One region of the Tardiphaga sp. vice154 genome, then DNA from elsewhere that is predicted to be linked to it. Evidence: predicted binding sites of a transcription regulator. Region 1 holds the regulator's gene; each other region holds the start of a gene.
What was found. Region 1 encodes PhoB, which activates phosphate uptake and scavenging genes when phosphate is short. Its sites were predicted from a motif close to TGTCATNNANCTGTCAT; they were not measured.

Region 2: a site for PhoB is predicted at 4,549-4,565, ahead of FIU28_RS20380 (esterase-like activity of phytase family protein). Genes of this name have one in related genera too.
Region 3: a site for PhoB is predicted at 1,909-1,925, ahead of FIU28_RS13030 (DUF47 domain-containing protein). Genes of this name have one in related genera too.
Region 4: a site for PhoB is predicted at 2,653-2,669, ahead of ppk2 (polyphosphate kinase 2). Genes of this name have one in related genera too.

Annotation. Positions count from the first base shown of each region.
Region 1 is NZ_CP041399.1:1,219,715-1,226,823, reverse strand. It holds gene FIU28_RS05750 (xanthine dehydrogenase family protein molybdopterin-binding subunit) at 1-157, opposite strand, end outside; gene FIU28_RS05745 (amidohydrolase/deacetylase family metallohydrolase) at 188-1,465, opposite strand; gene FIU28_RS05740 (MarR family winged helix-turn-helix transcriptional regulator) at 1,601-2,110, shown strand; gene FIU28_RS05735 (cytosine permease) at 2,309-3,721, shown strand; gene phoB (phosphate regulon transcriptional regulator PhoB) at 3,878-4,594, opposite strand; gene phoU (phosphate signaling complex protein PhoU) at 4,611-5,321, opposite strand; gene pstB (phosphate ABC transporter ATP-binding protein PstB) at 5,347-6,171, opposite strand; gene pstA (phosphate ABC transporter permease PstA) at 6,168-7,013, opposite strand; gene pstC (phosphate ABC transporter permease subunit PstC) at 7,074-7,109, opposite strand, start outside.
Region 2 is NZ_CP041399.1:4,352,013-4,359,121, reverse strand. It holds gene FIU28_RS20390 (methyl-accepting chemotaxis protein) at 1-1,103, shown strand, start outside; gene FIU28_RS20385 (methyl-accepting chemotaxis protein) at 1,375-3,060, shown strand; gene FIU28_RS20380 (esterase-like activity of phytase family protein) at 3,135-4,490, opposite strand; gene FIU28_RS20375 (Bug family tripartite tricarboxylate transporter substrate binding protein) at 4,705-5,679, opposite strand; gene FIU28_RS20370 (sensor histidine kinase) at 5,797-7,109, opposite strand, start outside.
Region 3 is NZ_CP041399.1:2,781,357-2,788,465, reverse strand. It holds gene sugE (quaternary ammonium compound efflux SMR transporter SugE) at 1-82, shown strand, start outside; gene FIU28_RS13035 (inorganic phosphate transporter) at 187-1,200, opposite strand; gene FIU28_RS13030 (DUF47 domain-containing protein) at 1,215-1,859, opposite strand; gene FIU28_RS13025 (methyl-accepting chemotaxis protein) at 2,201-4,111, shown strand; gene FIU28_RS13020 (branched-chain amino acid ABC transporter permease) at 4,181-5,149, opposite strand; gene FIU28_RS13015 (branched-chain amino acid ABC transporter permease) at 5,151-6,026, opposite strand; gene FIU28_RS13010 (ABC transporter substrate-binding protein) at 6,093-7,109, opposite strand, start outside.
Region 4 is NZ_CP041399.1:4,551,601-4,558,709, forward strand. It holds gene FIU28_RS21370 (YebC/PmpR family DNA-binding transcriptional regulator) at 1-682, opposite strand, end outside; gene FIU28_RS21375 (methyl-accepting chemotaxis protein) at 871-2,616, shown strand; gene ppk2 (polyphosphate kinase 2) at 2,719-3,645, shown strand; gene FIU28_RS21385 (amino acid ABC transporter substrate-binding protein) at 3,805-5,022, shown strand; gene FIU28_RS21390 (branched-chain amino acid ABC transporter permease) at 5,053-5,922, shown strand; gene FIU28_RS21395 (branched-chain amino acid ABC transporter permease) at 5,919-6,866, shown strand; gene FIU28_RS21400 (ABC transporter ATP-binding protein) at 6,863-7,109, shown strand, end outside.

The DNA of each region.
Region 1 (7,109 bases):
GCACGAAGGCGACATCCTGCAATCCAGCAAGGCGAATATCGGCAACGAACTGTCCGCGGCCGCGCATCAGGCGATCATCTTCCTTGCGCAGCACGCGCGCGCCGACGCCCTGCCCTTCGGCAGGCGCATCCGACAGAGGTTTGCGCATATCACTCATAGGTAGACCCTGCTCTCTCATGGGCACCGCTTACGCGGCGACCGCCTCGGGCAGGATCGACGCCACCGCATCATGGCGCACGCCGGCGCGCAGGCAGAACAGCGGCTGCATCAGCCCGTCCGCCACCACTTCGGTATTCTCGTTGTCACGCAGGATGTAGCGGCCCGGCTTGGTCGTGATCACCGAGACGTCGGCATCCACGCCGACCTTCAAGGAGCCGACCGTGTCCGACAAGCCGATCATCTTCGCCGGATTGGACGTCACCATCGGCACCACCTGCTCCAGCGTCAGGCCGAGCGCCATCATCGAGCTCATCGCCTGCACCAGGCTGAACTTGGCCTGACCTGCAAAGGGATGGTTCTCCTCGTCTTCGTGCTCGTCCGGTGTGCCGGCCGGCGCGGGGACATGGGTGTTGTAGCCATGGATGTCGGCGCCGAGCGTGTTCGGCACGATGCCGGCGGCGATCGCCTTCTTCGCCAGGCGGTAGGAGAAGTGGCTGCCGTGGCCGACGTCGATCTTGAGGCCGCGATCGATCGCAGCCCTAATCACCGGATGCACCTCGCCCTCACGATTGACGAAACCGCCGGGATGCCGCGTGAAGGGATGCGCCAGCACGTCGCCTTCCTTGAGCAGAGGGATCACGCGCTCCAGGATGGTGTCGACGTCCTCGCCATTGGTGCCGCTTTCCGGCAGGCCCCAGAGCTGGCCGAAATGCACATAGACCGGCAGTTCGGTCTGCTTGCCGATTTCCGCCGCCATTTCCAGCACGCGAATGCCCCAGCGCGCAAAGCCGCCGATTTCGGCATGCGCCTTGATACCGCGCACCAGATCGCGATTAGCCAAAGCGGATTTCACGGTGGCGTCGATATCGACGCCGTCCGGGCTGTACAGATTGGGATAGAAATGGCCCTCGAGCCCGCCGACCAGATAGGCCGACAGGAAGGCATAGACGCGCGATTTGGCGGGCTCGGCAATGAAGTGACGAAAGCCCGGCAATGTCATGCAGGACGGACCGCCCTGATCGATCAGCGTGGTGACGCCCGATTGCACGCCCACCATGTCGGGATTCATGCCGAAACGCCCCGAGACATATTGATAGACATGCGCGTGGGTGTCGATCAGGCCCGGCAGCACCAGCTGGCCGGTGACGTCGACCACTTCCTTCGCGCTGGTCGGCAAGATGTCGGACTGCACGGCCGCGATCTTGCCATTGCGGATGGCGACATCCTTCAGGCCGTCGATGCCCGAGGCCGGATCGATGACGCGGCCGCCGCGCAACAGCAAATCAAAAGTGGCGGTGACGGACATGACGGTCTCCTCTTACTTAACGGCAGGCTCTGCAGGTCTGCTTCAAATGCGAAGCATACTTCGTATTTTACAAAAGCAAAGACCATGCCATAAGAAACCGATGCTGCGTTTGCGAAGCCGAACGATCAGGAGAGCATGTTGCCATCAGCCAAACCGCCAAGCGACCGGATTGCGCCCAAACCCGCGCACCGCCCCTGGCCGCTGCAACAAAGGCCCGGATTTCTGATCCGCCGGTTGCATCAGATCCACGTCGCGCTGTTTCAGCAGGCCTGCGCCAGCTTCGACGTGACGCCGCTGCAATACAGCCTGCTGTCGGCGCTTGCAGGGCGCGGCGCGGCAGACCAGACTACTTTGGCTGCAGATATTGCTCAGGATCGCACCACCACGACGGGCGCACTGAAGCGACTGGCCGCGCGCGGGCTCGTGGAACGCACGATCGACGGCAATGACCGACGCGCCCAACTGTGCCGGCTGACGCCATCGGGCGCCGCCCTGCTCGCCCGCCTGGAAACGCCGGCGCGCGACGCCCATCGCGCCACGCTCGGCCGGCTAAGCAGGAAGGAACAGGCCGTCTTCATCGCGATGATGCAGCGAATAGTCGCAGAGCAAGCGACTGACGGCAGCGACGGGACGAGCGACCACTGAACTCTGCAACGCTCGCTTGGACCGATTCGACGCAAGGCGTGGCTACAAGATGGGCAGCTTGCTTGGCAAACAGCACACAGTTCGATGCACGCTCGGCGTGTTGAACCGATCGCTCATTTCCTGATCAGACGCATGCGCTACTCTGGTACAGTTCTTGCTGATCGCTTTCGCCGGTAGTTTTCATCAGCGGGGGCGAGCATGACGAATTCCGAGTTGCGGGCCGACATTCACAGCATCGAACCCATTCCCGACGCCGACCGGGATTCCACCGGACCGCAGCAAATGTGGATCTGGGCCGGCGCCAACATCGCGCCGGTGAACTGGGCGCTCGGCGCGCTCGGCATTATTCTCAAGCTCGGCCTGCTGGAAACGATCGCCGTGATCGTGATCGGCAACCTGATCGGCTGCGCAATCTTCGGCGCCTTCACGGTGATGGGCCACAAGACCGGCGTCAACCAGATGGTATTGAGCCGTGCCGCCTTCGGCCGTCGCGGCGCCTATCTGCCGAGCCTGCTGATGTTCCTGATGACGCTGGGCTGGATCGGGGTCAACACCTACTTCCCCGCCAAGATCTCGATGGCCATCCTCGCCCAGTTCGGCATCAGTGACACCTGGACCGCGAACTTCCTCGTCATCACCCTCGTGATGGTGCTGCAGGTGATGATCGGCATCTATGGCTTCTATGCCATCCGTACCTTCGAGAAGTACACCGTGCCGGCGACCGTGGCGATCATGGTGCTGATGAGCATCCTGGCCTGGAGCCAGGCCGGCGTCGTCAATTGGGGCCTCAAGACGTCGCTGGAGCCCGGCGCGCATCTGGCGATGCTGACGCTGCTGATGACCGCCGTCGGCGTCGGCTGGGGAATCTCGTGGGTGACCTGGGCCTCGGACTATTCGCGCTTCGTGCCGCGCACCATCTCCTCGAGACAGGTCTTCTGGTACAGCTACATCGGCATGTTCGTGCCCTCGGTGTGGCTCGCTGTCCTCGGCGCTACCATCGCGTCGGTAACGCTGGATGCCGATCCGGCCAAGATGGTCAGCGCGGTGTTCGGCGGCGTTGCCGCGCTGCTGGTGCTCTTGATGGTTCTGCATGGGCCGATCGCCAGCAACATCCTCAACGTCTATTCGGCGGCGCTGGCGGCGTTGAGCATGGGCCTCAAACTGTCGCGCACGGCGCTGGCGCTGATCGTCGGTGTCGCCGGCTATGCGGTGACGATCTACTTCATCTCTGCGCCGTCTTTCGCCAAGGCGTTCGACAACTGGCTGATCAGCCTGTTGATGTGGATGAGCCCCTATGCCGGCGTGATCCTCGCGGACTTCTTCGTGAAGCGGAAGGGCGTGATCGACGTCGCCGAACTCTACAAGTCTCCGCAGACGAGCGCCTATGGCGATATCAATTGGAGCGGAATGATCGCCTTCGGCGTCGGCTTGGTCGCCGCATGGCTGTTTCAGGACGGGCTGGTGCCGGCGCTGCAGGGACCGATCTCGATCAACCTGCTGGGCGGCGCCGATTTGAGCTGGCTGGCCGGGATTCTGGTGGCGGGCGGTGTTTATCTTGCGATGGACAAGTACGCTGCCACGGCGCCGGCGATCGCGAGCCCGGCGGAGTAAACACCTCCCGCACCACCTTTTTACGAAAACGACGTTCGGTCTCTAGCCCAGCCGCGACGCACGGTTACCTCTCCCCGCCGGGGAGAGGTAACCGAGGGTCGCGGCTAGAATTTGATGTGGGATGGCAAGCAAGCGAGCGCTAAGAACTCTGCTCGCTCAGCTTGCCTGTTCGGCGCTGATGCTGGCGAAGCGGTCGTCCAGCGCGTAGCCGGCGCCGCGCACGGTGCGGATCGGATCCTGCTCGCCGCGCGGGTTGAGGATCTTGCGCAGACGGCCGATATGCACGTCGACGGTGCGCTCGTCGATATAGATATCGCGGCCCCACACGCTGTCGAGCAGTTGCTCGCGGCTGAACACCCGGCCGGGATGTTCGAGGAAGAATTCGAGCAGGCGATATTCGGTCGGGCCGAGATCGATCGGCCGGCCGGAACGAACGACGCGGCGCTTGTCGCGGTCGAGCTCTATGTCGCCGAACGACAGCACGGTCGCCAGCCGCTCCGGCGCGGCACGGCGCAACAGGCCCTTCACGCGGGCCAGCAGCTCCGGCACCGAGAACGGCTTGACGATGTAATCGTCGGCGCCGGTGGCCAGGCCTCGGACGCGTTCGCTTTCCTCGCCGCGCGCCGTCAGCATGATGATCGGCAGCGACTTGGTCTCCGGACGCGCGCGCAGCCGGCGGCACAATTCGATGCCCGACAGGCCCGGCAGCATCCAGTCCAGCACCACCAGATCCGGCACCCGCTCTTTCAAGCGGGTGTCGGCGTCGTCGCCGCGGGCGACGGTCTCGACCTCGTAGCCTTCGGCGTCGAGGTTGTAGCGCAGCAGCGTGGTCAGCGCTTCTTCGTCTTCGACCACCAGAATGCGCGCGTTCATGGGCTTGTCTCTCTCGTTAAACCGGGGCGTTGGCGAAATTGGTCATATCGCCCTTCGGGCGCTTGTCCAGGATCGCTTCGCCCTCAATCATGTAGAATACGGTTTCGGCGATGTTGGTGGCATGATCGCCGATCCGCTCGATGTTTTTGGCGCAGAACATCAGATGGATGCAGAACGAGATGTTGCGCGGATCTTCCATCATGTAGGTCAGCAGTTCGCGGAACAGCGAGGTGCAGATCGCGTCGATCTCCTCGTCGCCCTTCCACACCGCCATCGCCGCCGGCAGATCATGCGCGGCGTAGGCATCGAGCACGGCCTTGACCTGCGAGCGCACCAGATCAGTCATGTGTTCGAGGCCGCGGATCAGCTTCAGCGGATGGAAGTCGCTGTCCAACGCATTGACGCGCTTGCCGATGTTCTTGGCGAGATCGCCGATCCGCTCCAGATCGGTGGCAACCCGCATCGCGCCAACGATCTCGCGCAGATCCACCGCCATCGGCTGACGCCGGGCAATGGTGAGCACGGCACGCTCTTCGATGACGCGCTGCAGTTGGTCGATTTCCTGGTCGGCGGCGGCCACCTTCATTCCCAGCGGAATGTCGCGACGCACCAAGGCGTCGACGGAATCGGTGATCTGCCGCTCCGCGAGACCACCCATTTCAGCGACCAGCCGGGTCAATTCCTGCAGGTCGCCGTCGAAGGCCTTGGTCGTGTGTTCGAAAGCCATATCAATCCCTCCCGCGTTCAACGCGTCAGCCGAACCGGCCGGTGATGTAATCCTGGGTACGGCGATCTGTCGGCGAGGTGAAGATCTTGTTGGTCGGGCCGAATTCGATCAACTCGCCGAGATACATGAAGGCGGTGCTGTCAGAAACGCGCGCCGCCTGCTGCATGTTGTGGGTGACGATGGCAATGGTGTAGTCGTTCTTCAACTCGTCGATCAATTCCTCGATCTTGGCGGTCGAGATCGGATCCAGCGCCGAGCACGGCTCGTCGAACAGGATCACCTCGGGCCTGACCGCAATGGTGCGCGCGATGCACAGGCGTTGCTGCTGGCCGCCCGACAGGCTGAGACCGGAGGCGTTCAGCTTGTCCTTGACCTCGTTCCACAGAGCGCCGCCGCGCAGCGCCTTCTCGACGCGGCCATCCATCTCCGACTTCGAGATCTTCTCGTAGAGACGCACGCCGAAGGCGATGTTTTCGTAGATGGTCATCGGGAACGGCGTCGGCTTCTGGAACACCATGCCGACGCGGGCGCGCAGCAGGTTGAGATCCAGCTTCGGATCGAGCACGTTCTGGCTGTCGAGCATAACCTGACCCTCGGCACGCTGGCCGGGATAGAGGTCGTACATGCGGTTGAAGATGCGCAGCAGCGTGGACTTGCCGCAGCCCGACGGGCCGATGAAGGCGGTGACGCGGTTGGCGACCAGCGTCAGGTTGATGTGCTTCAGCGCGTGATGGTCGCCGTAATAGAAATTCAGGTCGCGGACGCTGACCTTGGAGCGCTCCTCGCCCATCGCCACCTGCGGCGGCAGGGAAACCGAGGATACGCCGGAAGATACGGATAGTTCACTCATTTCGCTGTCCTCTCGGCGCCGAGAATGCGCGCGCCAATGTTAAGGGCAAGTACGGCCAGGGTTATGATCAGAGCGCCGCTCCAGGCCAGCTGCTTCCAGTACTCGTAGGGGCTTTGAACGAAATTGTTGATGGTCACCGGCAGGTTGGCCATGGTCCTGGTGAGATCCAGGCTGAAGAACTGGTTGCTCAGCGCGGTGAACAGCAAGGGCGCAGTTTCGCCGGCGACGCGGGCCGTCGCCAGCAGAACGCCGGTGATGAGGCCGGCGCGGGCGGCGCGGTAGGCGATCCGCTTGATCACCAGCGAACGCGGCAGGCCGAGCGCCGAGGCCGCTTCGCGCAGCGGATTGGGCACCAGGCCGAGCATGTCCTCGGTGGTCCGGACCACCACAGGGATCACGATCACGGCCAATGCCAATGAACCGGCGAAGGCCGAGAAACCGCCCATCGGCACCACCACCGCGCCATAGACGAAAAGGCCGATGATGATTGAGGGCGCCGACAGCAGGATGTCGTTGATGAAGCGGATCACATCGGTGAGCCGGTCGTTCTTGCCGTATTCGGCCAAATAGGTGCCGGCGAACAGGCCGAGCGGCGCGCCGATGCCGACGCCGATCGCCGTCATGATGATCGAGCCGACGATGGCGTTGAGCAGGCCACCTTCGGCGGAGCCCGGCGGCGGCGTGTTCTGCGTGAACAACTGCACGCTGAGGCCGGCGAGGCCGTTGCTGAACAGCGTGAACAGGATCAGCGCCAGCCAGGAGACGCCGAAGATGGCGGCGCCGAAGCACAGCGCACGGATCAGCATGTCGAAACGGCGGCGGGAAGCGTAAATCGGGTTCATGACATCACCTGAAGCATGATGGCCTTATCCGAAAACCGGTATCCACTTTTCGGGGCCATGCTAGTTACCCGCCTTCTTTTCGAGACGCATCAGCAT
Region 2 (7,109 bases), 2.5 Mb from region 1:
TGGTGGGCATCGCCGCCGTCGCCGGCCTGATCGCCTGGCTGATCGGCCGCAGCATCACCGGGCCGCTCCGCCAGCTCGGCACGCGGATGGGGACGCTGGCCAATGGCGCGATCGACGATGCAATTCCCTGTGTCGAGCGCGGTGACGAGGTCGGCGCCATGGCCAAGACCGTTCAGGTGTTCAAGGACAACGCGCTGCGGATTCGCGGGCTGGATCAGGATGCGGTCGCAGCGCAGGGCCGCGCCGCAGCCGATCGTCACGCCGCGATGGAGAGCATCGCCGACGAGTTCGAGCGCAGCGTCAACGGCATCGTCCGTTCGGTCTCGACCGCGGCGTCCGGTATGCAGGTCACCGCTCGATCGATGACGGCAACCGCGTCTGATGCCAGTGCACGCGCCGCCACGGTGGGCTCTGCGTCGCAACGATCCTCGGACGATGTGGGGACGGTCGCGTCGGCGGCGGAGGAATTGTCGGCGTCGGTCAACGAGGTGCTGCGCCAGGTCGCGCAATCGACCGAAGTGGCCAGCCGCGCGGTGAGCGATGCCGAGCGCACCAATGCCACCGTGCAGTTGCTGTCGCGCGGCGCCGAGAAGATCGGCGAGGTGGTGCAACTGATCCATAACATCGCATCGCAGACCAACCTGCTGGCGCTCAACGCCACCATCGAGGCGGCGCGCGCCGGCGAATCCGGCCGTGGCTTCGCCGTCGTGGCCAGCGAGGTGAAGGCGCTGGCGAGCCAGACCGCCAAGGCGACTGAAGAAATCTCCGCCCAGGTCTCGGCCATGCAGGCCTCGACCAGCGAGGCGGTGGCGTCGATCACCGGCATCACCGGCACGATCGGGGAGATGAGCGAGATCACCAGCCGCATTTCCGGCGCCGTCGAGGAACAGGGCAAGGCGACGCGCGAGATTGCGCAGAGCATCCAGTCGGTCGCAGCCGGCGCCAGCGAGATCAGCCACAATATCGGTGGCGTCACCGCCTCTGCCGAGGCCACCGGTGCGGCGGCGTCGCAGGTGCTGTCCAGCGCCCGCGAATTGGACAGTCAGTCCGGCATGCTGCGTGCAGCGGTCAGCGACTTCCTCAGCAAGGTCCGGGCGGCGTGAGGTTACTTTCCTCGTCGCTGCAGCCTGGACATGGACGATCATGTGCCGTCCTTGTTGCAGATCGAGCTGTTCGCCATGCCGGCGCCGGTTGCTGATCTCCAGATCCGACCGCCGCTGTACGGAAATGCCGCTTTTGCGCGAAGGCATTTTCTGCGACAACGACATGTTGCATTTTTCCGTAGTTCCACGGATTCGGTTGCTAATCACTGGCTAGCATATGAACGCTACTGTCGAACCAAGTCCGCCGCCGCGACCGTTCGGGAGATATCCAGTGAAATTGAACAACCTGCGCATCACCTCCAAGCTGGTCATCCTGCTAGCGGTAACGCTGGTGGGGCTGTGTGCAGCCGGCCTGCTCGCCGCCAATCTGGTGCAGAAGGAAATGCTGTCGGCGCGGATCGACCAGACCAAGGCCATTGTCGAGTCGGCTCGCAACATGGCGATCGGGCTGCAAAAGCAGGTCGATGCCGGCCAGTTCACCAAGGAAGCCGCGATCGCCGAGTTCAGCCGCCGCGCCCAGACCATGACCTACGACAATGGCGCCGGCTACGTGTTCGCCTACACCATGGACGGCGTCACGTTCTCGTCGCCGGATCCCAAGACCATCGGACAAAACCGGCTGGACGTGCAGACCAACAACAGGGCGCTGGTCCGCGAGATGCGCGACGGCGTTGCCGCCAAGGGCGATGTCACGCTGCGCTACGAAATCAAGAAGCCGGGCTCGGAAGATCTGATCCGGAAGATATCCTACGCGGTGGCGATCCCCGGCTGGAACATGTTCGTCGGCACCGGCGCCTATCTCGACGATATCAATGCCAAGCTGGCGCCGATCTTGTGGGCGCTCGGCCTGGCAATCGTCGCCATCGGCGCGATTGCCGGCCTGATCGCCTGGCTGATCGGGCGCAGCATCACCGGTCCGCTCGGGCAACTCGGCGCGCGCATGGAGACGCTGGCCAACGGCGCGCTCGATGACAGCATTCCCGGCGTGGCGCGCGGCGACGAGGTCGGCGCTATGGCCAAGACCGTGCAGGTCTTTAAGGACAACGCGCTCCGCATCCGCGGCCTCGAGCAGGTCGAAGCCGACGCCCAGACTCGCGTCGCCGCCGAGCGCCGCGCGGCGATGCAAAGCATCGCCGACGAGTTCGAGCGCAGCGTCAATGGTATCGTCCGTTCGGTCGCCACCGCGGCGACGGATATGCAGACCACGGCGCAGTCGATGACCGCGACGGCGTCTGACGCCAGTTCACGCGCCGCCACCGTGGGCGCCGCCTCGCAGCGCTCCTCCGACGATGTCGGCACGGTGGCCTCCGCCGCCGAGGAGTTGTCGGCGTCGGTCAACGAGGTGTTGCGTCAGGTGGCGCAGTCGACCCACGTCGCCAGCCGCGCCGTGAGCGATGCCGAGCGCACCAATGCCACCGTGCAATTGCTGTCGCGCGGCGCCGAGAAGATCGGCGAGGTGGTGCAACTGATCCATAACATCGCTTCGCAGACCAACCTGCTGGCGCTCAACGCCACCATCGAGGCGGCGCGCGCCGGCGAATCCGGCCGTGGCTTCGCCGTCGTGGCCAGCGAGGTGAAGGCGCTGGCGAGCCAGACCGCCAAGGCGACCGAAGAAATCTCGGCGCAGGTGTCGGCCATGCAGGCCTCGACCAGCGAGGCGGTGGCGTCGATCACCGGCATCACCGGCACCATCGGGGAGATGAGCGAGATCACCAGCCGCATCTCCGGTGCGGTCGAGGAGCAGGGCAAGGCGACCCGCGAGATCGCGCAGAGCATCCAGTCGGTCGCCGCCGGCGCCCACGAGATCAGCAACAATATCAGCGGCGTCACCGCCTCTGCCGAGGCCACCGGTGCGGCGGCGTCGCACGTGCTGTCCAATGCACGAGACCTCGACGGCCAGTCCGGCATGCTGCGTGCAGCGGTCAGCGACTTCCTCAGCAAGGTCCGCGCAGCGTAGCCCTTGCTTTCCCTCCCCCACGAGGGGGGAGGGAACGATCAACGCGGGCTCCTCCGCCCGATCGCTTCTTTCGCTTACTTCGCCTTCAGGAAATCAGCGACTTCCAGCAGCACGAATTCGTTGTCGTCGGCCTTGTTGGGATCGCGGCTCGACGAGAACGGCAGGTTGTTGTCGTTGCCGACGATGATGTGCGTTGCATCGACGAGATCGACGTTCTCGATGGTGAAGAACGGGAAGGTCAGCACGCCGTCGTTCAGCGGCTTGCGGGCCACCTTGTCGGGGTCCTGGATCTTCATCAGGTCGATGAAGCCGATCTTGCGCACCGGCTTGCCGACATTGGCGTCGTTCATCTCGATCTTGAACACACGCTTGAACTTCGCCAGATCCGGGAAGCAGTCGGTGCCGCGCTTGCCCTCGGCGCAGGCCTTGTCCTTGGTCCCTTCGCCATTGTCGCGCTCGATGATCAGGCCGTTGTCGGCGCTGATCATGTTAAAATCGCCGATCGCATGGCCATTGTTCTCGAACACATACTGCCAGTAACGCCCGGTGAACTTCTCCGCCTTGACGTCGAACTCGAGAATTCGCGCGGCTTCCTTGCCGTCGACCTTCTCCCAATCCTTCTTCTCGGCATCCCAGATCGGGCCTTCCAGCAGGCCGTACAGGAAGCGGCCGTCCTTCGACGCCGCAAAGCCTTCATAGCCCTTGGAGCGGCGCAGGTTGACGTTGGTGAAGGTGGCGCCCGGCGCGCCAGGCGACTGCACCTGCCAATGGTCCGGCGAACGCACCGGCTTGCCGTCGGCGACGGTGTCGAACACGGCAAGAACCTTACCGGTCATGTCGGCCTTGATGATATAGGGGCCGAATTCCTCGCCGAGCCAGAAGTTGCCGTCGACGATCTGGAAGCCTTCGGTGTCGACGTCGGCGCCGGTGAGATAGCGCTTCGCGGTGTCCTCGTGGACGATGCGGAACGGCACCTTCTTGTCGGGGTCGTGCAGGAACACGGTGGCCTGGCGTTCGACCTTGCCGTTCTTCCAGTCGATCTTGTGGTGATTGAGATAGATCATGTAGTCGGCGGAGGTGTAACGCGAGCCGGCGCCGTTGTCGGTCAGCACCCAGAACGAACCGTCTGGCATCACCTTGATGCCGGAATGGCCCTGCAGCGGCTGGCCCTTCATCGGCAATGCGACGCCGGTTTCGCGCTCATAGGACTTGCCCATCACGGTGCCCAGCGCATCGACGCGCTTGCCGGTGGTGTATTTGCCCGAGGTCTTCAGGTCGTTCGGCGCATCCGCCGGGGCCTCGATGGTCGACAGCGCCGGCAGCACGGCGTGGCCGGCGAGCTTGGCGGGAAACTCGCCCTCGCTTTGCGCAAAGGCCGCGGACGACAGCAGCACGATCGACGCGACGGAACAGAGCAGTGAATGGCGCATGGTGGTTCTCCCAGAGCTATTGACGTGGCGAGTTCTGGGGGGTGGTCGTTACGGCCTGCTGACGGTTTGACGACGGGAGCGTGACAGTCGGGGAGAGCGGTGGGACATGACGCCGCGCTGCGGGTTAGTGCGCGCGCGTGTCTCTCGACATCTTTTCCACGTCGTCCCGGCTTGCGCTCCCACGCTGGCTCGCCGGGACGATACAGATTGGATTTTACTGCTTCTCGATCTTCGCGTTGGTGATCAGTCTCTCCCACAGCACCAGTTGCTCCTTCACGAACGTATCGAGCTCCTCCGGCGTCCCTGAAAACGCGTCCATGCCGAGCTCCGCCAGCCGGGCCTTCATCTCCGGCTTCTCGACGATCTTGCGGATCTCGCTGTTCAGCCTCGTCACGATCTCCTTCGGCAGGCCGGCGGGGCCGAAATAGGCCTGCCAGGAGGTGATGTTGAAATCCGGTACGCCGGCTTCCTGCATGGTGGGCAGCTCCGGCACCAGCGGCGAGCGCTTGGTCGTGGTGACGGCGAGTGCGCGCAGCGCCTTGCCGGTGACGTGCGGCAGGCCGCTCGGCACGTCGGTGAACATCATGTCGATGCGGCCGCCGATCACGTCGTTCATCGCCGGTGGCGAGCTCTTGTAGGGCACATGCAGCATCTCGATGCCGGCGTTGCGCGCAAAAGTGGCGCCCGACACGATCGCCGACGAACTGCCGGACGCATAGGTCAGCTTGCCCGGATTGTCACGGCCGTAGGCCACCAACTCGGCGACCGTCTGGGCCTTCACGTCGTTGTTGACCACCAGCATGAAGGGCAGGTCGCCGGTGCGCGCAATCGCCGTGAAATCCTTCACCGGATCGTACGTCATGGTCTTGAGCAGGAAGGGGTTCGCCGAATGCGATGTGTTGGTGGTGACGAACAAGGTGTAACCATCCGGCGCCGCACGCGCGACATAGGTCGCCGCGATCGAGCCGTTGGCGCCGGGCTTGTTCTCGATCACGATCGGCACACCGAGCGCTATGCCGAGCTGCTGGGAGATGATCCGCGTGGTCACATCGGTGCCGGAGCCGGCGGCAAACGGCAATACCAGCGTGACGGTGCGGTTCGGGTAGGTTGAAGTCTGTGCGGATGCGGCGCTGGTGAGGCTTGCTGTAACAACAGCGGCAGCCAACCATCGAATTCCGTGACGCAAAATCATTCTGTCGCTCTCCCTGCGCGCCGGCCTTGGTGGCCGGCTGTTGTTGCGGGCAGGCTAAACGAGGTTGGCGCGATCAGGAAGCCCTCCCGGCTGTCGTCCCGCGAAAGCCTGTGCTCAATCCAGCGCGCTCTCGATGGTGCAGACGACGCCGGTCGGCAGGAAGTCGACGGTCGCGCTGCCGCCGAGCTGGTCGCGGGCGCCGCGTTCGATCAGACGCGATCCGAAACCCCTGCGTGTCGGGGCGTGCACATGTGGGCCGCCGGTCTCGACCCAGGTCAGGTGCAGCCCGTCGTGGTCCGGCTCGGTCAGATGCCACGCGATGCTGATGCAGCCCGTGTCGTTTGCCAGCGCGCCGTATTTCGCGGCATTGGTGGCGATCTCGTGCAGGATCATCGACATCATCACCGCGCGCGGCGGCGCCAGCGGCACCTTCGGGCCATGAATGTGCACGCGGCTCGAGCCGATCACCGCATAGGGCTGCAGCACGCGGTGCACGACGTCGTGGATGCCGGCGCCGGTCCACTTCTCCTGGCTGAGCAGGTCATGCGCGCGGGCCAGCGCGCCGAGCCGGCCGTCGAAGGCGTCGCGTTCGGCCTTGCTGGCGCTGCGGAAGGTCTGGCTGGCGATCGCCTGCAGCACCGCGAGCGTATTCTTGACGCGGTGGTTGAGTTCTTCCACCAGCAGCACGTGCAGCGCCTCGCCGCGCGCGATCGCGCTGGCCATGCGAAGCGCAAAGCCGATCCCGATCAATAGCAACAGCACGCCGATCGCGATGGTGATGGCGAGATCGCGCCACAGCGGAGAGGCCAGCGAGGCCTGCGCGATCCCGACGCCGATGATCCATCCCGAGACCTGCGAGTGCGCGACTGCGGTGATCAGCGGAACGCCCTCCAGCGACACCGTTTCTAGCGAGGCTTCCGGTGCCTTGAACATCTCGGCGAACAGGGTCGGCGATGCCCGCTTGCCGACGGTCTGCTGCGGGTTCGGCACCCGCGCGAAGTTGATGCCCTCGGCATCGAACATCGACATCGTCCAGTCCGCATTGGGGCGCTGTTTTTCCAGCATGTCCTGGAACATGGCGATCGGCGGCGTGAACGAAATCACATAGACGACCCGCCCGCCGATGCTGACCGGCACTTCCACCGTCAGGATCGGCTTGTTCAGCACCGAGCCGATGAACAGTTTCGAGTAGGCCGGGCGGCCGGTATCGAACACCTTGCGGGTGATCTCGACGTTGTTGCGCCGGGGCAGCAGAGAGGCGTCGGTTGCCAGCGAGGAAAACAACTGGCGGCCGTCGCGGTCGGAGACCAGCAATACGCCGCCCGGCGAATACTGGTCGAGGAAACCCGAGGCGATGCCGCGGAACCGGTCGAAGTCGCCGGCGCGCAGCGAATTGGTCAGTGCCAGCAACTGCAGGCTGCCGGTCA
Region 3 (7,109 bases), 1.6 Mb from region 1:
CGGCGACCCCTCGAGCTTCGCCCGGATCGCCTGCATCGGGTTGATCGTGGCCGGAATCGTCGGGCTGAAGCTGGTGAGCTGAGGCATGAGTAGCCTGGATGGAGCGAAGCGCAATCCAGGGCAACCGCTTATGCTGAAACGCTGATCCCGGATTTCGCTTCGCTTCATCCGGGCTACAAAACTGGGTCAGAACCTGACGTGCAGCAGCGTCACGGCCCAGTACGACAGCGCGGCGACGATCGCCGACGCCGGGATGGTGATGACCCAGGCGTAGACGATCGAGCTCGCCACGTTCCAGCGTACCGCCGAGACCCGGCGCGCCGCGCCGACGCCGACGATGGCGCCGGTGATGGTGTGGGTGGTCGAGACGGGAACGCCGAGGAACGTCGCCATGAACAGCGTGGCCGCGCCGCCGGTCTCGGCGCAAAAACCCTGCATCGGCGTCAGCTTGGTAATGCGCAGGCCCATGGTGCGGACGATGCGCCAGCCGCCCATCAGCGTGCCCAGCGCCATCGCCGCCTGGCACGACAGCACCACCCAGAACGGCACCGAAAATTCGCTGCCGAGATGGCCCTGCGAGTACAGCAGCACCGCGATGATGCCCATGGTCTTCTGCGCGTCGTTGCCGCCATGGCCGAGCGAATACAGCGAGGCCGAGACGAACTGCAGAATGCGGAAGGCGCGGTCGATCGCAAACGGCGTCGAGCGCACCGAGGCCCAGGACACGATCGCCGTCAGCAGCAGCGCCAGCAGGAAGCCGACCAGCGGCGACAGCACGATGGCCAACAGCGCCATCGACAGGCCCTTCCATTCGGCGGCGGCGAAGCCCGCCTTGGCGAGGCCGGCGCCGAGCAACCCGCCGATCAGCGCGTGCGAGGAACTCGACGGGATGCCGAGCGCCCAGGTGATCAGGTTCCAGACGATGGCGCCCATCAGAGCGCCGAAGATCACCGGCGCGTCGATCACATGCGGGTCGATGATCCCCGTGCCGATCGTGTTGGCGACGTGCAGGCCGAACACGGCAAAGGCGATGAAGTTGAAAAACGCCGCCCACAACACCGCATATTGCGGGCGCAGCACGCGGGTCGAGACGATGGTGGCGATCGAATTGGCCGCATCGTGCAAGCCATTGAGGAAGTCGAACAGCAGCGCGACAGCGATCAGGCCGATCAGCACCGGAAAAGCGAGCGTGGCGTCCACTGTGCGGCCCTGCCCTAGACTTGTTCGATGACGATGCTGTTGATCTCGTTGGCGACGTCGTCGAAACGGTCCGCCACCTTCTCCAGATGCTTGTAGATCTCCGCGCCGACGATGTAGTCCATCGTGTTGGCCTCGCGGTGCTTGAGGAACAGTTCCTTCAGCCCGATGTCGTGCAGGTCATCGACGCGGCCTTCCAGCTTGCCGACTTCCTCGGTGATGGCGGTCAAAAGCCCGACATTGTCGCCGATGTTCTGCATCAAGGGCAGCGCGCGGCTGACCAGCTTGGCGCATTCGACCAGCAGCGTGCCGATCTCGCGCATCGGCGGCTCGAATTGGCGCACCTCAAACAGGATCACCGCCTTGGCGGTCTGCTGCATCTGGTCGATGGAATCGTCCAGCGCGGTGATCAGGTTCTTGATGTCGACGCGGTCGAACGGGGTGATAAAGGTGCGACGCACCGCGGTCAGCACTTCCCGCGTGATGGCGTCGGCATCGTTCTCGAACTGGTTGACGCGCTGGCAGTACACCGGCGTCTCTTCGCCGCCGCGCAACACGCCCTGCAGCGCTTCGGCGCCCAGCACCACAGTCGCCGAATGGCGGGCGAACAGATCGAAGAAGCGCTCTTCACGCGGCAAAAAAGTTCGAAACCAGCGCAGCATGTTGACCCGGATGTCAGGAAGGCTCAGGGCACGCCGGCAGGCGGCACCCTGTCACATGGCTGTCATAAAGCATTTTGACGGGGTCGGGAAAATGCACGGGCGGTGTCCATCCACCGCTTTCTGTCGCCATGTGACAGGCACATCACAAAATTCGCCCATTCGAAAAAATACAGTTTTGCGTATCTCGTTACCATTATGCATTGATTCAGAAATGGCCGCCTAGAAGCGCACGACGTCGGTGTCAGGGGACCATTGCCATGTTCGGGCTACGCCATCACGAATCTTTTCGTCAGCGACTATCTGTTTCCCGACTTCGGATCGGTCTGCGACTGCAGATCGCGATGCTGGCGCTGGCGGGCGTCGCGCTGACCGGCGCGATCTGCCTTGCAGGCCTGCACTACGGCAGCGCCGCCCAGCAACAGGCCGACAGCAGCGTGTTGCTGCGCGCAGATGTGACCAGCCTGTCCGACAATTATTCGGAAGCCGGCCAGATCGGCGCGGCCTTCCTGCGCAAGCCCGGCGAAAAGCTGGTCGATCGACACGATCAGGTGCTGAAGCAGGCCCTCGCGCATTTGACGGCCACCGAGAAACTGCTGGAAGCGCTGAAGACCGACGCGCCGAAGCAGATCTCGGCGCTGCGATCGGGCATGAATCTCTATGCCACCCGCTTTCACAATATCGTCGCGGCGCAACGCATCATCGGCTTCACCGAGAAAGACGGCCTGCAAGGCAAGATGGCCGCAGCGGCGCGTCACGTCGAGCAACGCCTGGGCGAATTGCAGCAGCCACAACTCGCGATGCTGTTCTGGATGATGCGCGTCAACGAGAAGGATTTTGCGCTCCGCGGCGAGGACAAATATTTTGACCGGCTGCGCGAGCGCGTCAGCGATTTCGAAACAGCGCTGAAAGCACTGGCGTTGCCGGCCGGCCAGAGCGCCGAGATGGCCACGCTGATACGCAGCTACGAGAGCAGCTTCATGGCCTACAGCGTCAGCCAGGGTTCGCTCAACGAAGAGGCCGAAGATTTCGCCAGTGTCTTCGAACGCACGCGGCCGCCGTTGACGGAACTCAGCCAGTTTGCGACCGAGCGCTACGAGGCCGCCACGCGACATGCCGACGAGAGCCGCGACCTGCTGTCGTGGACGATCCGGATCGCCATTCCGGTCATCGGCCTGCTGGCCTTGATCTTCGGCCACCGAATTGCAAAATCGATCTCCCGCATGACACGCGCCATGCAGCAGCTCGCCGATGGCGAGTTCGACGTGGTGTTGCCGGGCCTCGGCCGCACCGACGAGATCGGCGCGATGGCCAGAGCCGTGGAAGCGTTCAAGATCAAGGCGGCCGACCGGGCCCGGCTCGAGGCCGATGCCAGGATCGAGCGCGACCACATCGCCAGCGCGCAACGCAAGGCGGAGATGCGCCGGATTGCCGATGCGTTTGAGAACGCGGTTGGCGAAATCATCAACACCGTGTCGACGGCCTCGACCGAGCTGGAGGCGACGGCGGTGACGCTGACGGCAACGGCCCAGTTGACCGAAACGCTCGCCCACAGCGTCACCACGGCGTCGACGGAAGCGTCCTCCCACGTCCGGTCGGTGGCCTCCGCGACCGACGAGATGTCGATGTCGGTCCGCGAGATGGGCCGCCAGTTGTCGGAATCCACCGAGATCGCCGGCGCAGCGGTACGCCAGGTCCAGGACACCGACCTAAAGATCATCGCGTTGTCACAGGCCGCGGTGAAGATCGGGACGGTAGTCGACCTCATCGCCAAGATTGCCCAGCAGACCAACCTGCTGGCGCTCAATGCCACCATCGAGGCCGCCCGCGCGGGCGATACCGGCCGGGGCTTTGCGGTGGTCGCCCAGGAGGTGAAGATGCTGGCGGCGCAGACCGCCACGGCGACCAGCGAAATCCGGACGCAGATCGGCGGCATGCAGACCGCGACCGAGGTTTCGGTGGCGGCGATCAAGCTGATCAGCACCACCATCGACCGGCTGTCGGACATCGCCAGCAACAGTTCGGTGGCGGTCGACAAACAGCAGGCCGTGACCAGCGAAATTGCACGCAACGTGGAACGCGCCACCGCGGGATCCGGTGAGGTCAATCATCAGATCGTTGAAATGAGCCGCGGCGCCAGCGAGACCGGTTCGGCATCCGCACAGGTGTTGACGTCGGCGCAACAATTGTCCGGCGAGAGCAACCGGCTCAAGACCGAGGTGGAGAAGTTTCTCGCGACCGTGAGGGCGGCGTGACACCCCGACCACGCCACCAGTCGTCCCCGCGAAAGCGGGGACGACATTCTCAAGGTTCAAGCGTCCGGATTACAGCGAGCGTTTGAAGTAATGCCCGATCTCGCCGATGATCCCGCGGCGGAAAGTCAGCACACAGACCACGAAGATCACGCCCTGGATCACCGTCACCCACTGGCCGAAGCCGGCGAGATATTGCTGCATGGCGATGATGACGAAGGCGCCGACCACCGGGCCGAACAAGGTGCCGAGGCCGCCGACCAGCGTGATCAGCACGATCTCGCCGGACATCGTCCAGTGTACGTCGGTGAGCGAGGCGTTCTGCGCCACGAACACTTTCAGCGAGCCGGCGAAGCCCGCCAGCGTGCCGGACAGGATGAAGGCCATCAGCTTGTACTGGTCAGTCTTGTAGCCCAGCGAAATCGCGCGCGGCTCGTTCTCGCGGATCGCCTTCAGCACCTCGCCGAACGGCGAGTTGATGGTGCGGTAGATCAAAAGGAAGCCGAGCAGGAAGCCGGCCAGGATCACGTAATACAGCGTGGTCGAATTGGCGAGGTTGAAGATGCCGAACAGCTTGCCCTGCGGGATGCCCTGGATGCCGTCCTCGCCATGGGTGAACGGCGTCTGCAGATAGACGAAGTACAACAGCTGCGACAACGCCAGCGTGATCATGGCGAAGTAAATGCCCTGGCGGCGGATCGCAATCAGCCCGGTGATGACCGCCAGCGCGCCGGCGCCGACGGTGCCGACGAGAATGCCGAGTTCCGGCGACAGCCCCCAGACTTTGAGCGCGTGCGCCGTGAAATAGCCGGCGGTGCCGAGGAACATCGCATGGCCGAACGACAACAACCCGCCGTAGCCGATCAGCAAATTGAAGGCGCAGGCCAGAAGCGCAAAGCACAAGGCCTGCATCACGAAGAACGGATAGACACCGGTCAGCGGCACCACCGCCAGCAACGCGGTCATCAGGACGAACGCGATCATCGCATCGTTGATGCGACGGCGCGGCTGCGGAATGGCGTTTTCAGTAATCGTCGTCATATCAAGCCGCCCGTCCCGTCAGTCCAGAAGGTTTCACCAAGAGCACCAACACCATCAGTACGAAGACCACGGTGTTGGAGGCTTCGGGGTAGAAATATTTGGTCAGGCCCTCAACGATCCCCAGCGCGAAGCCGGTGATGATCGAGCCCATGATCGACCCCATGCCGCCGATCACCACCACCGCGAACACCACGATGATCAGGTCGGCGCCCATCAGGGGACGGACCTGGTTGATCGGCGCCGACAGCACGCCGGCGAGCGCCGCCAGACCGACGCCGAGCCCGTAGGTCAGCGTGATCATTCGGGGAACGTTGATGCCGAAGGCGCGCACCAGGGTCGGGTTCTCGGTCGCGGCGCGCAGATTGGCGCCGAGCCTGGTGCGCTCGATCAGGTACCAGGTGGCGATGCAGACCACGAGAGAGAACACCACTACCCAGCCGCGATAGATCGGCAGGAACATGAATCCGAGATTCATGCCGCCCTTCAGCGCATCGGGGATCGCATAAGGCAGGCCCGAGGAGCCGAAATAGTTCTGGAACACGCCCTGGATGATCAGCGCCAGACCGAAGGTCAACAGCAACCCGTAGAGGTGGTCGAGACTGGCGATCCATTGCAGCATGGTGCGCTCAAGGATCATGCCGAAGATGCCGACAGCCAACGGCGCCAGGATCAGAGCCGGCCAGTAGCCGATGCCGGCGAAATTCAGCAGGAAATACGCCGCGAAGGCGCCCATCATGTAGACCGCGCCATGGGCGAAGTTGATGATGTTGAGCATGCCGAAGATCACGGCGAGGCCGAGACTGAGCAGCGCGTAGAACGAGCCGTTGATAAGCCCGACCAGCAATTGTGCGGACAGCGCCTGGAGATTGATCGACATGTGGTTCTCAGCTCTTGACGTCAGAATGGTGGCGACCGGCAGCGCAACACTGCCGGTCGTTGCGTATTACTTCTTCAGCAGCGCGCAGGTGCTCTTGGCGAGCGGCGTGAAGGCTTCTTCCGCCGGGATCGTGGCGACGGTCTTGTAGTAGTCCCATGGCCCCTTGGATTCGGCGGGCTTCTTCACCTCGAACAGATAGGCCGGGTGGATCTTGCGGCCGTTCGGCTGGATCGAGCCCTTGCCGAACAGCGCGTCATCGGTCGGCATATCCTTCATCTTGGCGACCACCTTGACGCCGTCATGCGGATTGCCGCCGAGCGCTTCCAGCGCCTTGAAGTAATGGATCAGGCTGGAATAGACGCCGGCCTGCGACATGGTCGGGACCTGCTTGTTGCGGATGCGGTCCTGGAAGCGCTTGGAGAAGGCGCGGGTCTGGTCGTTCATGTCCCAGTAGAACGTCTCGGTGAAGCTCAGGCCCTGCGCCACCGGCAGGCCGATGGCGTGCACGTCGGTGATGAACATCAGGAGCGCCGCGAGCTTCTGGCCGCCCTGGATGATGCCGAATTCCGACGCCTGCTTGATCGCATTGGAGGTGTCGCCGCCGGCATTGGCGAGGCCGATCACCTTGGCCTTGGAAGCCTGGGCTTGCAGCAGGAAGGAGGAGAAGTCCGAGGTGTTCAGCGGGTGCTTGACGCCGCCGGCGATCTTGCCGCCATTGGACGTCACGGCCGCGGTGGTGTCACGCTCGAGGGCGGCGCCGAAGGCGTAGTCGGCGGTCAGGAAGAACCAGCTATTGCCGCCGGCCTTGGTCAGCGCCGTGCCGGTGCCGTTGGCGAGCATGAAGGTGTCGTAGGTCCAGTGGATCGTGTTCGGCGAGCACTGCGCGTTGGTCAGGTCGGAGGTGCCGGCGCCCGAATTGAGGAAGACGGCGTTCTTTTCCTTGATGATGTTGTTGACCGCCAGCGCCACGCCCGAATTCGGCACATCGACGATGACATCGACCTTGTCGATGTCGAACCACTGCCGCGCGATGTTGGAGCCGATGTCCGGCTTGTTCTGGTGATCGCCCGAGATCACGTCGAT
Region 4 (7,109 bases), 2.3 Mb from region 1:
CGTCATGCTCGTTCAACAGGTCGATCAGCTTGATCAGCTTCTCGCCGGTCTCGTCGTCGACCGGGACGTTGTTATGCGGCTTCCAGGTCAGTTCGGACTTGCGGGCCTCGCCGAATTTCACTTCCAGCGCCTTGGCGACCTCGCGAAAGGTTTCCTTGGAGGCGTAGACCTCGTGGCCGGTCTCGCTCGACACCACGTCGTCGGCGCCGGCCTCGATCGCGGCTTCCAGCATGTCGTCGGCAGAGGCCTTGGCGGCGTCGTATTCGATGATGCCGACATGGTCGAACATGAAGGCGACCGAGCCGGTTTCGCCGAGATTGCCGCCGGACTTGGTGAAATAGGAGCGGATATCGGAGGCCGCGCGGTTACGGTTGTCGGTCATCGCCTCGACGATCACGGCGACGCCGCCGGGGCCATAGCCCTCGTAGCGGATCTCGTCATAGTTCTCGCTCTCGCCGCCGATCGCCTTCTTGACCGCGCGATCGATCGAATCCTTCGACATGTTCTCCTGTCGCGCCGAGATCATCGCCGCCCGCAGCCGCGCGTTCATCGCGGGATCCGGCATGCCGAGCTTGGCGGCGACGGTAATTTCGCGGGCCAGCTTGCTGAACAGCTTGGACTTCTGAGCATCCTGCCGGCCCTTGCGGTGCATGATGTTCTTGAACTGGGAATGTCCGGCCATGCGGTCTCTCTCGGATTCGGTGGTGCTTCAAGGTGTCGGCGGCGCGGGGTTATAGGCCGCGCGCCCCACAAAATCAAAAACAGGCGTGCTTTCTGGCCAGCGAACGCCGGCAATCCCGCTTTGTTAATCATGATTTCATGCAAGGGTGCAAGAATACCCGCTTGGATTGCAGTGCAGCGGATTTGATCATGGCATTTGGACTGTTTCAAAAGCGGCCGCCGCAGGCAGCCGAGCCAGCGATGACGCCTGTCGTGGCCGCCGAGGCACCGCTGGCGCCGGAGGCGGACCAGGCGCGCGACATTCTCGACCTGCTGGAACTCGAACTCGGCGCCCTGATCCGGCAGCTCGAGCGCGCCTCGTCGTCGGTCGCCGGCGGCGCCGAAGCCACCGCGACCACGCTGACGCTGATCCGCGCCCGCTCCGACGCGCTGGCCGAACGCACGCAGGCGGCGCAATCGACCGCCACCACCTTTTCCCAGGCCGCCGACAAATTCACCCATTCGGCCGAAGGGATCGGCAGCCAGGTCCGCCACGCCAGCCGACTCGCCGACGAGGCCGGCGCCGCCGCGCAGGAGGCCAGCGTGACCGTCGACCGGTTGCGCGATTCATCGGCGGCGATCGGCAACGTCGTCACCCTGATCGCACAGATCGCACGCCAGACCACGATGCTGGCGCTCAACGCCACGATCGAGGCGGCGCGCGCGGGCGCGGCCGGGCGCGGCTTTGCGGTGGTCGCCACCGAGGTCAAGGCGCTGGCGGTGCAGACCCAGGACGCCACCAAGGAAATCGAGCGCAAGATCGACGCCCTGCAGAAAGACGCTGCCGGCTCGGTCGATGCCGTGCACCGGATCTCCAGCGCGATCGAAGCGATCCGCCCGGTCTTTGCCAGCGTCAACGACTCGGTCGCCGAACAGAATGCCACCACCGGCGAGATATCCGGCAATGCCGCGCAGGCCTCCGAGTTCATCGTCTCGGTGAGCGACAGCGCCGCCGAAATCGACCAGGCGGCCAATGAGGCCGCCGCGCATGGTAAAGATGTGGCGCAGGCCGGCCGGGCGGTCACGACCTTTGCCTCCAAGCTGAAGGCGCGTTGCGCGGTGCTGCTGCGCCAGAGCGAACGCGAGGAGGAGCGCAAGCGCGAACGGCTGCCCTGCCACCTGCAGATCACGCTGCAGAGCCGCAGCGGCCCGCTGACCGCCCCGGTCTACGAGATCTCGCTGGAAGGCGTCCTGATCGGCGGACCGGGGGCGGCCTCCTTGGCACGCAACGACATCGTCGCGGCGGATCTGGCGGACGTCGGCGCCTGCCGGCTGCGCATCGCGGATCATTCGCCGGCCGGCGCCCGCGCGCTGTTCGTGACGCCCGATGCCCGACTGCTCGATCGCATCGAAGACCGGCTATGGGCGATCCACGATGAGAACACCGAATTCGTCACCCGCGCGATCGACGCCGGCGCAGCCATCACCAAGATCTTCGCCGATGGCGTCGCCCGCGGCGCCGTCCGCATCGAGGACATGTTCGACGAGAGCTATGTCGAGATCGCCGGCTCCAACCCGGTCCAGGTGCGTACGAAAATCCTCGACTGGGCCGACCGCGCTCTGCCCGACTTCCAGGACAGGCTGCTGGCGACCGACCAGCGGATGGCGTTCTGTGCGGCGATCGACCGCAACGGCTATCTGCCGGTGCACAACAGCATCTATTCCAAACCGCAGCGTCCCGGCGACGTCGCCTTCAACACTGCCAATTCACGCAACCGCCGCATCTTCAACGACCCCGCGGGTCTCGCCGCCGGCCGCAACACCCGCGCTTATCTGATCCAGAGCTACGCCCGCGACATGGGCAACAACGTCACCGTAATGATGCGCGAGATCGACGTCCCGATCCGCGTCCAGGGCCGGCACTGGGGCGGGTTCCGCATGGCCTACAAGCTCTGACGACGCAGCGGCCGATCGCCGCTGCTTTGGAACGTTTGTCACACGGGTGACATTTGCGTGGGGTGATAACGGCGATCTTTCGATCCCCCCCGCGGAGCCCTGATGACCAATCTTTCCATCGACGACGTGCAATCCGCCCACGACCGCATCCGCGAGGAAATGCTCGACGGCTTCGACGAAGAAATCGAGCTGGAGATCGACGACGAGCGGCTCGATGCGCTGACCAACGAAATGGAAGGCCACACCCCGCAGGAGACGCTCGATCGCCGGCTGTATTTCAAGGAACTGTTCCGCCTGCAGGGCGAGCTCGTCAAATTGCAGAGCTGGGTGCAGCATCACAAACTGAAAGTCGTGGTGATCTTCGAGGGCCGCGACTCCGCCGGCAAGGGCGGCGTCATCAAGCGCATCACGCAGCGGCTCAACCCGCGCGTCTGCCGCGTCGCCGCCTTGCCGGCACCCAGCGAGCGCGAACGCAGCCAGTGGTACTTCCAGCGTTATGTTTCGCATCTGCCGGCCGGCGGCGAGATCGTTTTGTTCGACCGCTCCTGGTACAACCGCGCCGGCGTCGAGCGCGTGATGGGCTTCTGCACCGAGGACGAGGTAGAAGAGTTCTTCCGCTCGGTGCCGGAATTCGAGCGCATGCTGGTGCGTTCGGGCACCATTTTGATCAAGTACTGGTTCTCGATCACCGACGAAGCGCAGCACCTGCGCTTCAGCATGCGGATCGCCGATCCGCTCAAGCAGTGGAAGCTGAGCCCGATGGACGTGCAGGCACGCAGCCGCTGGGAGGACTACACCAAGGCCAAGGAAGCCATGCTGGCCCGCACCCACATCGCGGAAGCGCCGTGGCACGTCGTCGAGGCCGTCGACAAGAAGAAGGCACGGCTGAACTGCATCGCGCATCTCTTGGAGCAGATTCCGTATCAGGAGATCGCGCAGCCGCCGGTCGAACTGCCCCCGCGCGTGCGCAATCCCGATTATCACCGCACGCCGGTGCCGCCGGAGCTCTACGTGCCGCAGCGCTACTGACAGACCGCAACCGCCGCACCGCCCTGCGGCGAAACGCCCCTGCACCGCAGCAGCGATTGCCGATGCGTCCCTCGTTGTTCGCATGGACAACGGTAAAAATGCCCGCTTAAGTAGCGCGATCGATCGCCGGAAAGGCGACGGGGCTCCGGGGAGGACGACATGCTTTCACCATTCACCCGCTTTGCGGCGGGACTGCTGGCAATGGCTGCCTGCGGCGCGAGCGCAACTGTTCAGGCGCAGACCTCAGTCAAGATCGGCTATGCGATCTCGCGCACCGGCCCGGGCGCCGGCGGCGCCGCGGTTACCACGATCCCGAACTACGATCTGTGGGTCAAGGAAGTGAACGCCGCCGGCGGCCTCAAGCTCGGCGACAAGCGCGTGCCGATCGAAGTCGTCCAGTATGACGACCGCTCCAGCGCGGAAGAGGCCGCGAAAGCCCTCGACCGGCTGATCACCCAGGACAAGGTCGATTTCATCCTGCCGCCATGGGGCACCGGACTCAACCTCGCGGTGGGGCCGATCCTCAACAAGGCCGGCTACCCGCATCTGGCTGCCACCGCGGTGACCGACCGCGCGCCCGAACTGGCCAAGCGCTGGCCAAACAGCTTCTGGCTGCTCGGCACCAGCGCCGGCGCCGCCAACACGCTGGTCGAACTGCTGGTGAAGCTGCGCTCCGAGGGCAAGATCGGCGACACCGTGGCGATGGCCAGCATCGCCGACGGCTTTGGCATCGATCTGTCCGGCGCGGCGAGGCCTGCGCTGACCAAGGCCAATTTCAAGCTGGCCTACGACAAGACCTATCCGGTCGGCACCCAGGACCTCAGCCCGATCATCAACGAGGTGAAGGCGCTGAACCCCGACGTCTTCATTGCCTTCAGCTATCCGCCGGATACGATTGCGATCACCGAGCAGTCGCGCATCGCGGGCTTCAATCCGAAAGTGTTCTATACCGGCGTCGGCACGGCGTTTCCGCTGTTCAAGCAGAAGTTCGGCGCCAATGCGGAAGGCGTGATGGGGATCGGCGGCTGGAGCGGAGACAGCCAGGCGATCAAGGACTATCTGGCGCGCCACAAGGCCTCCGCCGCCAACGGCGCCGAGCCCGACCGCTGGGCCAGCGCGGTGACCTATGCCAGCCTGCAGATGTTGCAGCAGGCGATCGAGCGCGTCGGCAAGATCGACCGCGCCGCGGTCATCAAGGACCTGCAGACCGGCACGTTCGATACCGTGATCGGCAAGGTCAAGCTCGAGAACAACATGCCGACGCAATACTGGTGGGTCGGGCAATGGCAGGACGGCGACTTCTACGGCGTCGGGCCATCGACCAACGAAGGCGCCCGCGCGCCGATCCTGCCGAAGCCGGCGTGGAAGGCGCCGTGATCGCCGGAAATCGGCGGCCGGACTGAGGGAATGACCAATGCAGTTCTCACCGGCCTCGTGCTGGGCGGTATGTATGCGCTGATCGCAATGGGACTGACGCTGCAATATGGCGTCGCGCGGATCATGAACCTGTCCTACGGCGAATTCCTGATCGCCGCCGCCTTCGCGTCGTACTGGCTGTTCACCGGCTGGGCGCTCAATCCGCTGCTGGGCCTGTTACTCGTCATTCCCCTCAGCTTCGCCGCGAGCTGGCTGCTGTACCGCGTGCTGCTGACCCCCTTGGTGCGCCGTGCGAAGACCCGCGACGCGCTGGAGGTCGACAGCATCCTGGCCACGTTCGGCATGATGTTCATCGTGCAGGGCATCATGCTGACGATGTTCGGCGGTGCCTATTTCAGCTACTCGTTCCTCGCCGTGCCGGTGACGGTGGTGGGTGAGGTGATTGCGCTGAACCGGATGCTGGCCTTCGGCCTCGCGGTGGTCGTCGGCCTTGCGCTGTATCTCACGTTGACGCGGACCCGGATCGGCACCGCGATCCGGGCGGTGGCAGTCGATCCCGTGGCGGCGCAGCTGGTTGCGATCGACGTGACGAAGACAGCGGCACTCGCTTTCGCGCTCGGCGGCGCGCTGGTCGCGGCGGCCGGTGTGCTGATCAGCATGTTCCTGACCTTCAGCGCCACGTCCGGCGTGGTGTTCACCATGAAGGCCCTGATCGTGGTGGTGATGGGCGGCGTCGGCAATCTGCTCGGCTGCCTTGTCGCCGGCCTGGCACTCGGCCTCAGCGAGGCGCTGGTCGCCACCTATGTCGATCCCGGCCTGACGCTGGCGGTCAATTTTGCGCTGTTCCTCGGCGTGCTGCTGGTGAAGCCCGCCGGCCTGTTCGGGCGGGTGCAACGATGACAGCATCTCAAGTTGCGGCCGCCCTCGCCGGCCTTGCCGCCATTGCTGCGCTGGCCTTCGTTCCCAGCCTGGTCGATGCCTATTATCTCTCCCTGGCCATCAGCCTGCTGCAGTTCACCGTGCTGGCGACCGCCTGGGGGATGTTCTCCGGGCCGACCCGCTACGTCTCGCTGGCGACCACCGCCTTCTTCGGCGTCGGCGCCTATACCGTGGCGGTGCTCGGCGAGCAGCTGCCGTGGTCGCTGGTATTGCTGGTGGCCGCCGGCATTGGCGCCGCGATGGCAGTGCTCGTCGGCCTCTCGACGTTGCGGCTGAGCGGCGTGCATTTCGTCATTTTCACCTTCGGTCTCGCCGAACTCATTCGCCAGATCGTGGTCTGGTACGAGGTCAACATCTCGCGCGTGCTCGGCCGCTATGTGTTCGTCGACATCACCCCGGCCGACATCTACTGGCAGTTGCTCGCCCTGTGCGTCGTGGTGTTCGCCACCGGCTACCTGATTGCACGATCGCGCTTCGGCTTTGCTTTGCGCATCATCGGCGAGGATGAGACCGTGGCGCGGCATTGCGGCATCAATGTCACCGTCGCCAAGGTCGCGCTGTTCGCCATCACCGCGACCTTCATGACGCTGGTCGGGGCGATCATGTCGCCGCGCTGGACCTATATCGAACCGTCGATCGCATTCAATGCCACCATCTCGTTCGAAGTGGTGATCATGGCGCTGCTCGGCGGCGCGCACCGATTGTGGGGCCCGGCGCTCGGCGCGATTCCACTGACGCTCTTGTTTGAGTTTCTCTCGGCGCGCTTTCCCGCGACCTCGACCCTGATGATGGGCGTGGTGTTCCTGCTGATCGTCTATGCGCTGCCATCCGGCGTGGCCGGCCTGTGGGAGCGGCTCCGCGCCTGGCGGCCAGCGCGCCCGCAAGTGCGGAGCGCCGGGGCATGAGCGAAATCGACGCCGCGCCGGCGCTCGCCATCGAAGGCCTGACCAAAGCTTTCGGCGGGCTGATCGCCGTCAATAAGCTCGACCTCGTGGTCGGGCGCGGCGAGATCGTCGGCCTGCTCGGCCCGAATGGTTCCGGCAAGACCACCGCGCTCAATCTGATTTCCGGCGTGCTGCAGCCGAACGCCGGCCAGATCTACTTCGCCGGCCACGACGTCGCCGGCTGGCCGACGCATCGCGTGGCCC